3 linked regions of the Prosthecomicrobium sp. N25 genome follow. The protein of the gene in region 3 binds, or shares a complex with, the protein of the main gene of each other region. Links are inferred from orthologs where the notes say so. Each region holds a gene or a part of one and is shown on either strand. Other genes may lie near its edges.

Region 1 (3,949 bases), 2.2 Mb from region 3 along the record:
CGAGGCCCTGCCGATCGGCGGGCGGCCGCTGGTCGTCTCGGACGTGGACGAGGTCGCGGTCTACTTCGTCCGGCATCTCGAGCGCTACCTGGAGCGCTCCGGCTACCGGCTCGACGCCCATTCGTACGGGCTGACGGGCAACATCAAGCACGCGGGCACGAGCCTCGCGGCGGCGCAGGACGACGTGCGACGGCTGCTTCTCGGATTCTTCGAGGAGGAAATCGCCCACCAGGAGGTGGTCGAGGACGCCGTCGAGGTGCTCGGCCGGCTCGGCGTGATCGCGGACGTGGTGCTGCTGACGAACGCGCCGCACCGTCACCGGGAGACCCGGCGCGTCTCGCTGGCCGCCCGCGGCCTGCCCTACCCTGTGCTGACGAATGACGGGCCGAAGGGGCCGGCCATGCGGAGCCTCGCCGCGCGGGCCTCGGGGCCGGTCTTCTTCCTCGACGATTCGCCGACCAACCTCACCTCCGTGCGCGAGGCCCTGCCGGAGGCGCACGTCATTCAGTTCGTCGCCGACCCGCGCTTCTTCGCTCTCGCCCGGGAGGTGCCGGGCATGAACCTCCGGACGAACCGCTGGACCGAGGTGGAGGACTACGTCCGCCGGACCATCGGGTAGGCGAAGCCGTTGCCAAGGCCGGGCGCCGCGGCTAGGCTCGCGCCCCAGGCACGAAACGCGAACAGACGGCATGGCGGGCGGCGGCGACCTCACCCCGGCGGCGACCGGCTTCTGCCGGGACTGCCTCGCGCCCGTGCGGCCGGGGGCTTTCCGCTGTGCGGCCTGCGGCAGCCCGCGGATCCTCGACCACCCGGAACTCGCCGACCTCTCCATCGCGCATGTGGACTGCGACGCCTTCTACGCGGCGATCGAAAAGCGGGACGACCCGTCGCTCCGGGACGTGCCGGTCATCATCGGCGGGGGCAAGCGCGGGGTGGTGTCGACGGCCTGCTACCTCGCGCGCATCCACGGCGTGAAGTCGGCCATGCCGATGTTCAAGGCGCTGAAGGCCTGCCCCGGGGCCGTCGTGGTCAAGCCGAACATGGAGAAATATGCCCGGGTCGGCCGAGAGGTGCGGCAGATGATGCTGGAGCTCACGCCGCTCGTGGAGCCGCTGTCGATCGACGAGGCGTTCCTGGACCTCTCGGGCACGGAGCGGCTCCACCACGCCTCGCCGGCGCTGACGCTCGCCCGCTTCGCCCGCCGCGTGGAGCGGGAGGTGGGGATCTCGGTCTCGGTCGGGCTCGCGCCCAACAAGTTCCTGGCCAAGATGGCCTCCGACCTGGAGAAGCCCCGCGGCTTCTCGGTGATCGGGCGGAGGGAGACGCTCGCCTTCCTGGCGGCGCGGCCGGTCACCGCGATCTGGGGGGTGGGCCAGGCCCTCGCCGCGACCCTGGAGAAGGACGGCATCCGCAGCATCGGCCAGCTCCAGGGCATAGCGGAGATCGACCTGATGCGGCGCTACGGCTCGATGGGGCAGCGCCTGGCGCGCCTGTCGCGCGGCGAGGACGACCGGGCGGTCAGCCCCGACCGCGAGGCGAAGAGCGTCTCGGCGGAGACGACCTTCGATACCGACATCGCCGAGCGGGAAGCGCTGGAGCCGATCCTGCGGGTGCTGGCCGAGAAGGTCTCGCGCAGGCTGAAGGCGGCCGGCATCGGCGGCACGACGGTCGTCCTCAAGATGAAGACCCAGGACTTCCGGACGATCACGCGGAACCGGAAGCTGCCGGACCCGACCCAGCTCGCCGACCGCATCTTCCGGGCCGGGCAGGCGCTGCTGGCGCGGGAGTGCGACGGGCGGCGCTTCAGGCTGATCGGCATCGGCGTGTCGGACCTGGTCGCCGCGGAACGCTGCGACCCCGGGGACCTGGTCGATCCGGGCGCGGCACGGCGCGCGGAGGCCGAGAAGGCGATGGACCGTGTGCGCGAGAAGTTCGGCCGCGACGCCGTCAAGCTCGGGCTGGTGTTCGGGGCGGACCGGCGGCGCTAGGCCGCCCGGGGACGGTCAATGGCAGGAGGACGGCTGGTCGATCAGGTCCAGTTCGCTCATCTTGCCGCTCAGCGCGAAGTCGCCGTAGTCGAGCTTCAGGCGGCGGCTGATGCCGTTCTCGTAGAGCAGGAAGGAGAGCTGATACTCCGGCGTGTCCTCGCCGCGCTCGCGCTTGGCCGGGTCGAAGTAGGAGACCGTCATGGGCCACCGGCGCGCAGCCGCGAGCCCGGGCTTGTCGGCCGCCTTCTCGTCGCCGACGTCGTCAGCGCCCTCGACCACCTTGCCGATGATGGCGGTGGTGTCGTAGAGCCGCTCGCCCCCCTCCGAGCCGTCGTAGAGCTTCACCTGGGCGACGCTGCGGCCCTCCTTGGCGGCGTCGATAAGGCGCGTCATGTGCTGGGTGGGGAAATTCGCGTCGGGCGGCAGGTTGACGGTTCGGTCGACCGGCCGCGTGACCTTGGCGACGATGCCGGCGTCCGAGCGCTGGGCGGTGCCCTTCGATTCGTCCGTCATCTGCTGCTCGAGGAAATTCTGGCTCAGGAAGTCGAAGGTCTTGCCGGCCGCGTCCTCGAAGGAGGAGGTGCGCATGTCGGAGATCCTCGCCCGTCCGTCGGTGTTCTCCAGCCGGGTGACCAGCCGGAACTGGGTGGTGAAGCCGTCGCAGGCGGAGCCGACGAATTCATAGACGAGGCGGCCGGTCACGTTGCCGATCTCGGACTTGTCCGTCCGCGAGGCGAGCGTCAGCTCGTAGACGGCCCGGTGCGGTTTCAGGCCGGCGACCGTCGCCGACGGCGCCTCGGCGGCCCGGGATCCGGTCGCGAGCGCCAGGGCGGCCAGGCCGACGGCGGCGGATGCGATGACACGGCGCATGCGGTTTCCTCGTTCTCGTCTTCTGGGCTCGAATCCCTAGGCCCGAATTCCGGCGAAGGCACGACGCCGCGTCCGGGGCCGCGACGCATCGGATGGCCGAGCGGAATGCCTACCCGGTTTCGCGCGATCTGGCGACTCCTTCGGCGACGCGAAGGCACCCGTTGCCAAGCCCGCGGTTTTCGGCCAAGGAACCCATGACGACCCGTCCCGGAGGAGACCCCCCATGAGCGCGATCGAGAAGCGTCTCGCCGATCTCGGCGTGAGCCTGCCGAACCCGGCCAAGCCCGCCGCCAACTATGTCCCGGCCGTGCAGACGGGCAACCTGCTCTTCATCTCCGGCCAGCTCCCGATGGGGGCGAACGGCCTGGAGCACACCGGACAGCTCGGTGCGGGAACCGAGATCGAAGCCGGCCAGGCGGCCGCGCGGCTCTGCGCCATCAACATCCTCGCCCAGGTGCGCGCGCACACCGGCGACCTCGACCGCATCGTCCGCTGCGTGAAGCTGACCGGCTTCGTCAGCTCGGCGCCGGGCTTCGGCGACCAGCCCAAGGTGGTCAACGGAGCGTCGGACTTCATCGTCGAGGTGCTCGGCGACAAGGGCCGGCATTCGCGCTCCGCCGTCGGCGTCTCCGCCCTGCCCTTCGGCGCGGCGGTCGAGGTCGAAGCCATCTTCGAGATCGCCTGAGAGGAGGCCGCGATGGACCTCGCGTTCCTGACGCGCCGGCCGATCGCCCATCGCGGCTACCACGACATCGGAGCCGGACGGGTGGAGAACACCCTGTCGGCCTTCCGGGCCGCGATCGACCGCGACTTCGCCATCGAGTGCGACCTGCAGCTCACCGCCGACGGCGAGGCAGTGGTGTTCCACGACTTCACGCTCGACCGGCTGACGACCGGCTCCGGGCGGGTCGACGCCCTGCCGCTCGCGGCCGTCCAGGCGGTCGCCTTCAAGGCGGCGCCGGATGAACGCATCCCGACGCTCCGGCAGATGCTGGACCTCGTGGCGGGCCGCGTGCCGCTCGTCATCGAGATCAAGAGCGAGTTCCGGCGGCCGGCCGACCTCAGGCTGGTCGCCCGCGCCGTCGAGGTCC
Region 2 (4,058 bases), on a different replicon or contig from region 3:
CGGTGATCTCGACGAGACCGGCCTGGCGAGGGATGAGCATGACCCAGCAATAGTGGGCGTTGTCGAACAGCCGGGCGGTCGAGAGCGGCATCTCGAGGATGGGCACGGAATCGCCGGCGAGGCGGGGGTCGAGCACGAAGTCGGTCATGGTCCTTACTACGACGTCGCGCCGCCGAAGGGGAGAGGGGACGACCGCCGGCGGGCGTTTCGCGCGCCCGCGGGCGACCCGTGCAAGAGACCCTTGCATCCGGCGTCGCGATCCATGATATGTGGCCGCGGGAGGTTGGCTGTGGACGTCGCCACTCGCCAACCTGGTCAGGTCCGGAAGGAAGCAGCCAAAACGGGTCGGGCACGGGTCGCGTGTCAGCCTCCCACCTCTCACTTCGGAAGGTTGTCCGGTCCGGGCGGGCCTCGCGGCCGGCACGACGGCGAGCCCGGCGACCGAGGGCCAGGACCCGCATGGACGGCCTCTTCCCGACCGCTGACGAGACCCCCGCGACGCAGCCGAAGACCGGCGCCTACCGGGTGCTGGCGCGCAAGTACCGCCCGCAGAGCTTCGACGACCTGATCGGCCAGGAGCCGATGGTCCGTACCCTCTCCAACGCCTTCGAGACGGGCCGCATCGCGCAGGGCTACATGCTGACCGGCGTGCGTGGGGTCGGCAAGACGACCACGGCCCGCATCCTCGCCCGCGCGCTCAACTACGAGATCCCCGGCACGGTCGACCGGCCGACCATCCACATGCCGGAACCCGGCGTCCACTGCCGCGCCATCATGGAGGGGCGGCACGTCGACGTCATCGAGATGGACGCGGCCTCGCACACGGGCATCGGCGACATCCGCGAGATCATCGAGGCGGTGCGCTACAAGCCGGTCTCGGCGCGGATGAAGGTCTACATCATCGACGAGGTCCACATGCTGTCGACGGCGGCCTTCAACGGCCTGCTGAAGACGCTGGAGGAGCCGCCCGAGCACGTGAAGTTCATCTTCGCGACGACCGAGATCCGCAAGGTGCCGGTGACGATCCTGTCGCGCTGCCAGCGCTTCGACCTGCGCCGGATCGAGGCGGACGTGCTGGTCCGGCACCTGCGCCGGATCGCGGACGCCGAGCGGGTGACGATCGACGACGAGGCGCTCAGGCTGGTGGCGCGGGCCGCGGAAGGATCGGTGCGCGACTCGCTGTCGCTGCTCGACCAGGCGATCGCGCATGGCGAGGGCGGCATCACGGCGGATCAGCTGCGCGAAATGCTCGGCCTCGCCGACCGTAGCCGGGTGATCGACCTCTTCGAACACCTGATGCGCGGCGACGTGGCGGCCGCGCTGACGGAGCTGCGCGCCCAGTACGACGTCGGCGCCGACCCCGCGGTGGTGATCGCCGACCTCGCCGAGTTCACCCATTTCGTCACGCGGCTGAAGCTCGTGCCGGGAGCAGCCGCGGACGCGGCGGCGTCGGAGGCGGAGCGGACGCGCGGGGCCGCGCTCGCCGAGGGTCTGTCGGTCAGGATCCTGGGGCGGGCCTGGCAGATGCTGCTGAAGGGCTACGACGAGGTGCGCGGCGCCCCGAAGGCACTGCCGGCGGCCGAGATGGTGCTGGTACGGCTCGCACACGCGGCGGACCTGCCGACGCCCGACGAGGCGCTGAGGCTCCTGAAGGACGCCGCGCCGGCAGGCCCGGCGACGGGCGGCGACGGCGGCGGCCCGCGCGGCGGGGGCGGAGCCGGGCCGGCGTCGCTCGGCCGGGTCGACGCGCGCGCCGGACAGGGCCTGCCCGAGGGACGTCCGATGCCGCGGCTGGTGGCGGGCGGCGGCGAGGCGGTCGGGCGCGCCCAGGAGGCCCGGCAGCCGGAGCCGCAGGCGCAGCCGGTCGCCCCGCCGTGGGAGGAGCCCGCGCCGGCGGCGGCGCCCAGGCCCGTGCCGCCGGCTGCGCCGGGCGGAGCGGAGCGGCATGTGGGCACGCTCGAGGACATCGCGGCGCTGGCGGCCGAGAAGCGCGACATCCGGCTCAAGATGGCGGTCGAGCGGCAGGTCCGGCCGGTGCGGATGGAGCCGGGGCGGCTCGAGGTCGCCCTCGCCCCCGAGGCGCCGCGGGACCTGGCGCAGGACCTGTCGCGCAAGCTGACCGAGTGGACGGGCCTGCGCTGGATGGTGATCGTCTCGCGCGAGGAGGGCGGGGCGACCATCGCGGAGACGCGCGAGGCGCAGCGCAACCGGCTGGTGAGCGATGCGCGGGCGGATCCGCTCGTCGCCGCGGTGCTGAAGCGCTTCCCGGGAGCGGCGATCGTCGACGTGCGGGTGAACCGCTCGCCCGAGGAGGAGGCGGCCGCGGCCGCCGCGGGCGTGCCGGCCTTCGGCGACCCGCAGGGCGAGGACCTGCCGGCGGACGCCTTCGCGGTGCCGGTCGATCCGGACGATCCGGGCTGGTCCCCGGACGACTGATCCGCTATCTCCCCCCGACGAACCGGCCCGGAGAGGATGCCCATGGACTTCCTGAAGATGATGAAGCAGGCGAAGGAGATGCAGAGCCGCATGTCGGGCCTGCAGGACGAGCTCGCCCTGATCGAAGTCACCGGAGTGTCCGGCGCCGGCCTCGTCACCGTGACGGTGACGGGCAAGGGCGAGATGAAGTCGGTGAAGATCGACCCGTCGCTCATGAAGCCGGACGAGGCGGAGATCCTGGAGGATCTGGTGGTCGCGGCGCACCGGGACGCGCACGGCAAGGTCGAGCAGGCGATCCAGGCCAAGATGGCGGAGCTCACCGGCGGGCTCGGCCTGCCGCCCGGGTTCAAGCTGCCGTTCTGAAGCCCGCGCCGACACGGGCCGGAGGGCCTTGCCGCTTGCCGTCGCCCGGTGGCCCGGTCAGGCCGTCCTGTCGACCGTTCGGCCCATGCCGGCCGGCGCCGCGGCCTTGGCGGCCGCCTCCTCCTCGCGCTTCCTCGGGTCCTCGGCCTCCCGCCTCGGCTTCGTCTGGGTTTCGAGGCGTGTCTTGCCGCCGAGGTCGATCAAATGCGGCCGCTGCTGGCCGCCGCTCGCGTCGGTTCTCACGGGTTCCCCCCTTTCTTCTCTGGACCCGGGGAATGGTGCAGATCCGGGTACCGGACCGATTGAGGAATTCGCTAAAATTGAACGGATCGGCTTCCCACATGCAAAGGCCTGCAGCCGTCCGCATGGTTGGCCCGGAATAGCGAAGGACCCCCGATGACGAAGCGGATCGCCGGCCCGGAGATCGAGCGCCTGATCCAGCTCCTGGCGCGCCTGCCGGGGCTCGGGCCCCGCTCGGCGCGTCGGGCGGCGCTGCAGCTCATCAAGAAGAAGGAGACCCTCCTCGAGCCGCTCGCGCGCGCCTGTACGGAGGCGGCCGAGAAGGTCCGGGTCTGCTCGGTTTGCGGGAACATGGACACGGTCGACCCCTGCAGCCTCTGCCGGGACGAGCGCCGGGACGGGCGGACCATCGTGGTGGTCGAGGACGTCTCCGACCTCTGGGCCCTGGAACGGGCCGGCGTGATGCAGGCGCGCTACCACGTGCTCGGCGGCGTGCTGTCGCCGCTCGACGGAATCGGGCCGGGCGAGCTCGCCATCGACAGCCTGGTCGAGCGCTGCCGGTCCGGGACGGTCTCGGAGGTAATCCTGGCCGTCAATGCCACGGTCGAGGGGCAGACCACCGCGCATTACGTGACCGACCAGATCGCCGCGCTCGCCGGCCAAGGGATCGAGATCGCGGTGACGCGGCTCGCCCACGGGGTGCCGGTCGGCGGGGAGCTCGAATATCTCGACGACGGCACGATTGCGCAGGCCATGCGGGCGCGCACGCGGTTCTGAGCCGCGCATTCGGATCCGAGGCCCGCACCGAAACGGAATCTCAAGCCCGCCCTGCCAGGATGGTTCTGCGGCCGAGGGGCCGCGGGAGGCGCGGCATGGACGGGATCCGGAACCTGTGGCGGGTGTTCGCGGCTGATTGGCTCGCGTGGCTCGCGGCCGGCACGCTGGCGCTCTTCGCGATCGTGTATGTGCCGAGCGTCGCCAAGGTCAACGCGCCGACCAGCTCCGACGTGGTCGGGCAC
Region 3 (5,057 bases):
TTGCGGTCGTCCGTGATGGTGTCGCCGACGCGCGTGTCCGCGACCTCCTTGATGGAGGCGGTGATGAAGCCGACCTCGCCGGGGCCGAGCTCGCCCATGTCCTTGAGCTTGGGCGTGAAGACGCCGACCTTCTCGACGTCGTAGGTGGCCCCCGTGCCCATCATGCGGATCTTCTGGCCCTTCCTGAGGGTCCCGTCGATGACGCGGACGAGCACGACGACGCCCAGGTAGGTGTCGTACCAGCTGTCGACCAGCATGGCCTTGAGCGGCCCCCCGACGTCGCCCTTGGGCGGCGGCAGGCGCTTGACGATGGCCTCCAGGACGTCCGGGATGCCGAGGCCGGTCTTGGCCGAGATCGGGATCGCCTCGGAGGCGTCGATGCCGATGACCTCCTCGATCTGCTCCTTGACGCGGTCCACGTCCGCCGCCGGCAGGTCGACCTTGTTGAGGATCGGCACGATCTCGTGGTCGTTGTCGATCGCCTGGTAGACGTTGGCGAGCGTCTGCGCCTCGACGCCCTGGGAGGCGTCGACGACCAGGAGCGAGCCCTCGCAGGCCGCCAGCGACCGCGAGACCTCGTAGGCGAAGTCGACGTGGCCGGGCGTGTCCATCAGGTTCAGGACGTAGGTCTCGCCGTCCGCCGCCTTGTATTCGAGCCGGACCGTCTGCGCCTTGATGGTGATGCCGCGCTCGCGCTCGATGTCCATGCTGTCGAGCACCTGCTCGACCATCTCGCGGCTGTCGAGGCCGCCGCAGGACTGGATCAGCCGGTCGGCGAGCGTCGACTTCCCGTGATCGATATGGGCGATGATCGAGAAGTTGCGGATGTTCGCGAGCGGCGTGGTCATCGGGATCCGGTCTGGTCGTGGGGTCGGGCGGGTAGATAACACCGGAACCCCCCGAGGCAAAGCGTGGAAGCCCCGAATTCGGCCGCGCCCGGCCCGCTTCGGGGCTCCGGCCGCCGCCGTGGCGCCGGCGGAGCGCCGCCGCGACCGGCTAGCCCGTTGAGATCGCTCGCCGAACGGGATGGATCCGCCGCCGGCTCCGTGCCGCCGCCTCCGACGCCGTCGTCGCGCTGCCGGCCGGTGCCGTCGGGCGTCCCGCGCCGCGGTCCTGTCCGCCTCTCGATCCGGAATGTGCGCGACCCGCCCGCCCGCCTCGAGGGGCGCCGGGACGGAACCGACGGCGGCAGGGTCGGGGCCCTGTTCCGGTGACGGCCCGCTGGACGCCGCGGCCCGGGCGTGGAAGGATCGCGGCCCTTTCGAACGGAGGCGAACAGGCAATGAGCAAGGGCTACTGGATCGCGCGCGTCGACGTGACCGACGCGGAGGCCTACAAGCGCTACCTCGCCGCCAACGGGATCGCCTTCGCCAAGTATGGCGGGCGCTTCCTGGTCCGCGGCGGGCCCTTCGACAACCCCGTCGGCACCGCGCGCGAGCGCAACGTCGTGATCGAGTTCGACAGCCTCGAACAGGCCCGCGCCTGCTACGCCTCGCCCGAATACGCCGCCGCCATAGAGGCCCGCAGCGAGGGCGCGGTGGTCGACCTGATCATCATCGGCGGCTACGACGGCCCGCAGCCCGGCGCCTGACGGATTCCCGGATACAAACCCACGGATCCGCTTCGTCAGCGCCGCCCCGGGCCTTGCCAAGGTGGCCGTGACGATCCAAGTTTCGAAGTCCCGGTTCCCACACCTGGGACCGCCCACCCGACCGGCCGGAGACCTGCCCGGCCCAGCATCAGAGTCCGGAGATCATGAAAGTCACCGTCGAGCGGGCGCACCTCCTGAAATCGCTCAACCACGTCCACCGCGTCGTGGAGCGCCGCAACACGATCCCGATCCTCTCCAACGTGCTCCTGCGCGGGGAGGGCGGCGAGCTGAAGCTCAAGGCGACCGACCTCGACCTCGAAGTCTCCGAAGCGATCCCGGCTCTGGTGGCGGAGACCGGCGCCACCACGGTGCCGGCGCACATGCTCTACGACATCGTCCGCAAGCTGCCGGACGGCGCCCAGGTGGAGCTCGCCACCCGCAACGACGGCGCCACCCTGGACCTGAAGTCGGGCCGCTCGAAATTCTCGCTGCAGATGCTGCCCGAGCAGGATTTCCCGGACCTGACCGCCGGCACCTTCACGCACCGCTTCGCGCTGCCCGCCGCCGACCTCAAGCGGCTCGTCGACCGCACCCAGTTCGCGATCTCCACCGAGGAGACGCGCTACTACCTGAACGGCATATTCTTCCATGCGGTGGAACGCGGCGGCGACCTGCAGTTCCGTGCCGTCGCCACGGACGGCCACCGTCTGGCCCAGGCCGAGATCGTCGCCCCGCACGGCTGCGAGGGCATGCCGGGCATCATCGTGCCGCGCAAGACCGTCGGCGAGATCCAGAAGCTCGTCGAGGACCCGGACGCGCAGGTCGGCATCGAGCTCTCCGACACGAAGATCCGCTTCACCTTCGCGGGCAAGGGCGAGGGGGAGGCCGGCGCGGTGGTGCTCACCTCCAAGCTGATCGACGGCACCTTCCCGGAATACGGCCGCGTCATCCCGCAGGCCAACGACAAGGAGCTGAAGGTCGACCGCGACGAGTTCGCCGCCGCGGTGGACCGAGTGTCGACCATCTCGTCGGAACGGGGCCGCGCCGTGAAGCTGACCGTCGGCGACGGCCGGCTGGTGCTCTCCGTGGTCAACCCGGATTCCGGATCGGCCACCGAGGAACTCGGCGTCGAGTACGAGTCCGAGCCGCTCGACATCGGCTTCAACAGCCGATACCTCCTCGACATCGCCAGCCAGCTGGAGACCGGCACCGCCGTCTTCCGTCTCGCCGACCCGGGCTCCCCGACCCTCATCCACGACTTCGGCCAGACCAACGCCCTCTATGTGCTGATGCCCATGCGGGTGTGAGCCGAACGGGCTAGCGTGCCGGCCGCTCCGCCTCCCCGGCACGCCCCCGCAAGGACGCCAGGGCGGACTCCGCCGCCTCGGCGTTCGCCGGGCAGGCCAGGCGCCGGCGCATCTCCTCGACCTGCCGCAGGTTGCCGGCCCGCGCGGCATTGTCCAGGTCGCGGCGCTCCCGTTCGCAGGCCTCGGTCGTCACCCGCCGCTTGCCCTCCTCGCCGCGCAGCCGCTCCACCTCCCTGAGGCCGGTCTCCACCCGCCCGAGGCTCGCCGGACAGAGGATCTGGTTGCGCAGCGCCGCGAGCCCGGCGGCGTCGCGCGCCGCCACCAGGGCATCGATCCGTTCCGCCTCCGTGCCGCAGGCCCGGTCCTGCCGCGCCCGCACCTCCCGGTCCAGGACGTCGAGCCGGAAGCGCGCGTCGGCGGCGTAGTCGGAGCGCGGGAAGCGGGCAAGGAAGTCACGCAGGTCGTCGCTGCGGCTCGAGAAGCGCAGCCGTGCCCAGGCCGTCCCGTCCGTCTCCGCCGGGTTCAGCACGTAGGCGGCGTCGAGCGTCCCGGCGACATCGGGCACCTGCCGGCCGGCGGTCGCCTCCCGGACGTCGGCGGAAACCCGCCGGAAGAGGTCCGCGATCTCCAGATTGGGTTCGCGCAGGCGCTTGAGGAAGGCCCGGGTGAAGGGGCTGTTGCGGCTGCGCCCGTCCTCTGCGACATCGAGCGGCGCCGTCGCGTAGACGGTCAGCAGGCCGCGCGGCGCGGCGGCGCGCTGCAGCCCCCGCGGCACCGCCCCGGGTCTGGCCTCCGGGCGGGTCGACGGCGGCGGTCGACCTCCGAACGGATCGTTGCGGCAGGCATCGAAGATCATGATGCGCAGCCCGGGCACCCGGTCCTGCAGCAGCGCGCGGACGTCGTCGGCCGGCATGGCGTCGAAGCGGAGCGCGTCGGCGTCGTCGATCTTCACGTCGACGGGCATGAGGTAGTAGCGGCCCTCATGCTCGAGGGCATGCCCGGCATAGTAGACGAGGGCCACGTCGGCCCCGGCGGCCAGGCGCGAGAAGTCCCGGAGCACGTCGCGGGCGCCCGCCCGCTCCACGTCGAGGCGCGTCATCACCTCGAAGCCGAGGTCGCGCAGGGCCGCCGACACGTCCTCGGCGTCCGCGCGCGTATTCTTGAGCGCCACGATGGAACGGTAGGCGGCGTTGCCGATCACGAGCGCGACGCGGCGCTCGGACGCGGCCCAGGCGGCCGAGGACCACAGGCACGCCACGAGGGACAGGAGGACCGCGAGGGTCCGCAGAGGGCCGGGCCGGGGCCTCGGCGTCATTCACGCGACTCCGACGGAGAGGCCGCGATCCCGCGGCCGACCCTCAACCAATAGCCGGAGCCCCCGGCCGCATCAATCGCCGGGGTCGCTTGCGACGCCGGCGTGATCGCCCGGGGCGCCGGCGGGACGGTCAGGTGAAGACGAAGTCGGCCGCCGAGAAATTCGCCGCCGTGAGCGTGCCGTTCGGGTCGTCCACCAGGATGTTGATGACATGGCCGGCCGAATCGATCGCCTTGATCAGCACGTCCCCGTCCGCCCTGTTGGTCGCGAAGGCGGTCCCGGGCGCCCCCGAGCTCGAATAGCTGGTGATGCCGAGCTTCTCGAGCACGATCCGGTCGAGCCCGTCCTGCCAGTCCATGATCGTGTCCTGGCTGCCGAGTGCGCCCGCACCCTTGAACACGAACCAGTCCCCGTCGCCGCCGCCCCACAGGTTGTCGTTGCCGCCCTCGCCGAGCAGCCGGTCGAACCCGATTCCGCCATTGATGGTGTCGGCCCCATTGCCGCCGTAGAGGATGTCCCGGCCGTCCCCGCCCCACAGCTTGTCGTCGCCGTCCTCGCCGCTGATGAAGTCGTCGCCCGCATCCCCGTAGGCGAGATCCGCGCCCGAGCCGACGGAGATCCGGTCGTTGCCGTTGCCGCCGTGAGCCTCGTCCATCCCGTACTCGGAATCGAGGATGTCCGTGCCGTCGCCGCCGTCAAGGAAGTTGTTGCCGTCGCCGCCGTCGACGCTGTCGTCGCCGATGCCGCCATAGACTCGGTCGTTGCCGGACTGGCCCTTCAAGGCGTCGTTGCCGGCTTCGCCGTAGATCGTGTCGTTGCCGGCCCCCCCGCCGACCGCCTGCTG

What was found. The genes of interacting proteins can lie anywhere in the genome.
Region 1: the proteins of dnaN (region 3) and WBG79_RS10895 are in contact, whole or in part, in a solved structure (PDB 1OK7), measured with the Escherichia coli proteins. The link is inferred for Prosthecomicrobium sp. N25 from one-to-one orthologs.
Region 2: the proteins of dnaN (region 3) and WBG79_RS15020 are in contact, whole or in part, in a cryo-EM structure (PDB 8GIZ), measured with the Escherichia coli proteins. The link is inferred for Prosthecomicrobium sp. N25 from one-to-one orthologs.

The regions. Positions count from the first base shown.
Region 1 is NZ_JBBCAT010000001.1:2,394,620-2,398,568, reverse strand. The notes cover bases 1-2,838. They hold WBG79_RS10895 (DNA polymerase IV), read left to right. Parts: upstream 1-689; coding sequence 690-1,988; downstream 1,989-2,838. Other genes in these bases: WBG79_RS10890 (cell envelope integrity EipB family protein), read right to left, coding at 2,004-2,838; WBG79_RS10900 (hypothetical protein), read left to right, coding at 1-619. Also shown: more of WBG79_RS10890, read right to left, coding at 2,839-2,858; WBG79_RS10885 (RidA family protein), read left to right, coding at 3,082-3,543; WBG79_RS10880 (glycerophosphodiester phosphodiesterase family protein), read left to right, coding at 3,556-3,949. UniProt on the Escherichia coli protein: Poorly processive, error-prone DNA polymerase involved in translesion repair and untargeted mutagenesis. Copies undamaged DNA at stalled replication forks, which arise in vivo from mismatched or misaligned primer ends.
Region 2 is NZ_JBBCAT010000002.1:49,791-53,848, forward strand. Bases 1-2,947 are described here. They hold WBG79_RS15020 (DNA polymerase III subunit gamma/tau), read left to right. Parts: upstream 1-459; coding sequence 460-2,436; downstream 2,437-2,947. Other genes in these bases: WBG79_RS15010 (HIT family protein), read right to left, coding at 1-148; WBG79_RS15025 (YbaB/EbfC family nucleoid-associated protein), read left to right, coding at 2,479-2,799; WBG79_RS15030 (hypothetical protein), read right to left, coding at 2,857-2,947. Outside these bases: more of WBG79_RS15030, read right to left, coding at 2,948-3,042; recombination mediator RecR, read left to right, coding at 3,196-3,816; WBG79_RS15040 (glycosyltransferase family 87 protein), read left to right, coding at 3,912-4,058. UniProt on the Escherichia coli protein: Part of the beta sliding clamp loading complex, which hydrolyzes ATP to load the beta clamp onto primed DNA to form the DNA replication pre-initiation complex.
Region 3 is NZ_JBBCAT010000001.1:163,669-168,725, forward strand. The notes cover bases 992-3,826. They hold dnaN (DNA polymerase III subunit beta), read left to right. Parts: upstream 992-1,755; coding sequence 1,756-2,898; downstream 2,899-3,826. Other genes in these bases: WBG79_RS00730 (DUF1330 domain-containing protein), read left to right, coding at 1,283-1,591; WBG79_RS00740 (caspase family protein), read right to left, coding at 2,909-3,826. In the rest of the region: lepA (translation elongation factor 4), read right to left, coding at 1-848; more of WBG79_RS00740, read right to left, coding at 3,827-4,213; WBG79_RS00745 (calcium-binding protein), read right to left, coding at 4,344-5,057. UniProt on the Escherichia coli protein: Confers DNA tethering and processivity to DNA polymerases and other proteins. Acts as a clamp, forming a ring around DNA (a reaction catalyzed by the clamp-loading complex) which diffuses in an ATP-independent manner freely and bidirectionally along dsDNA.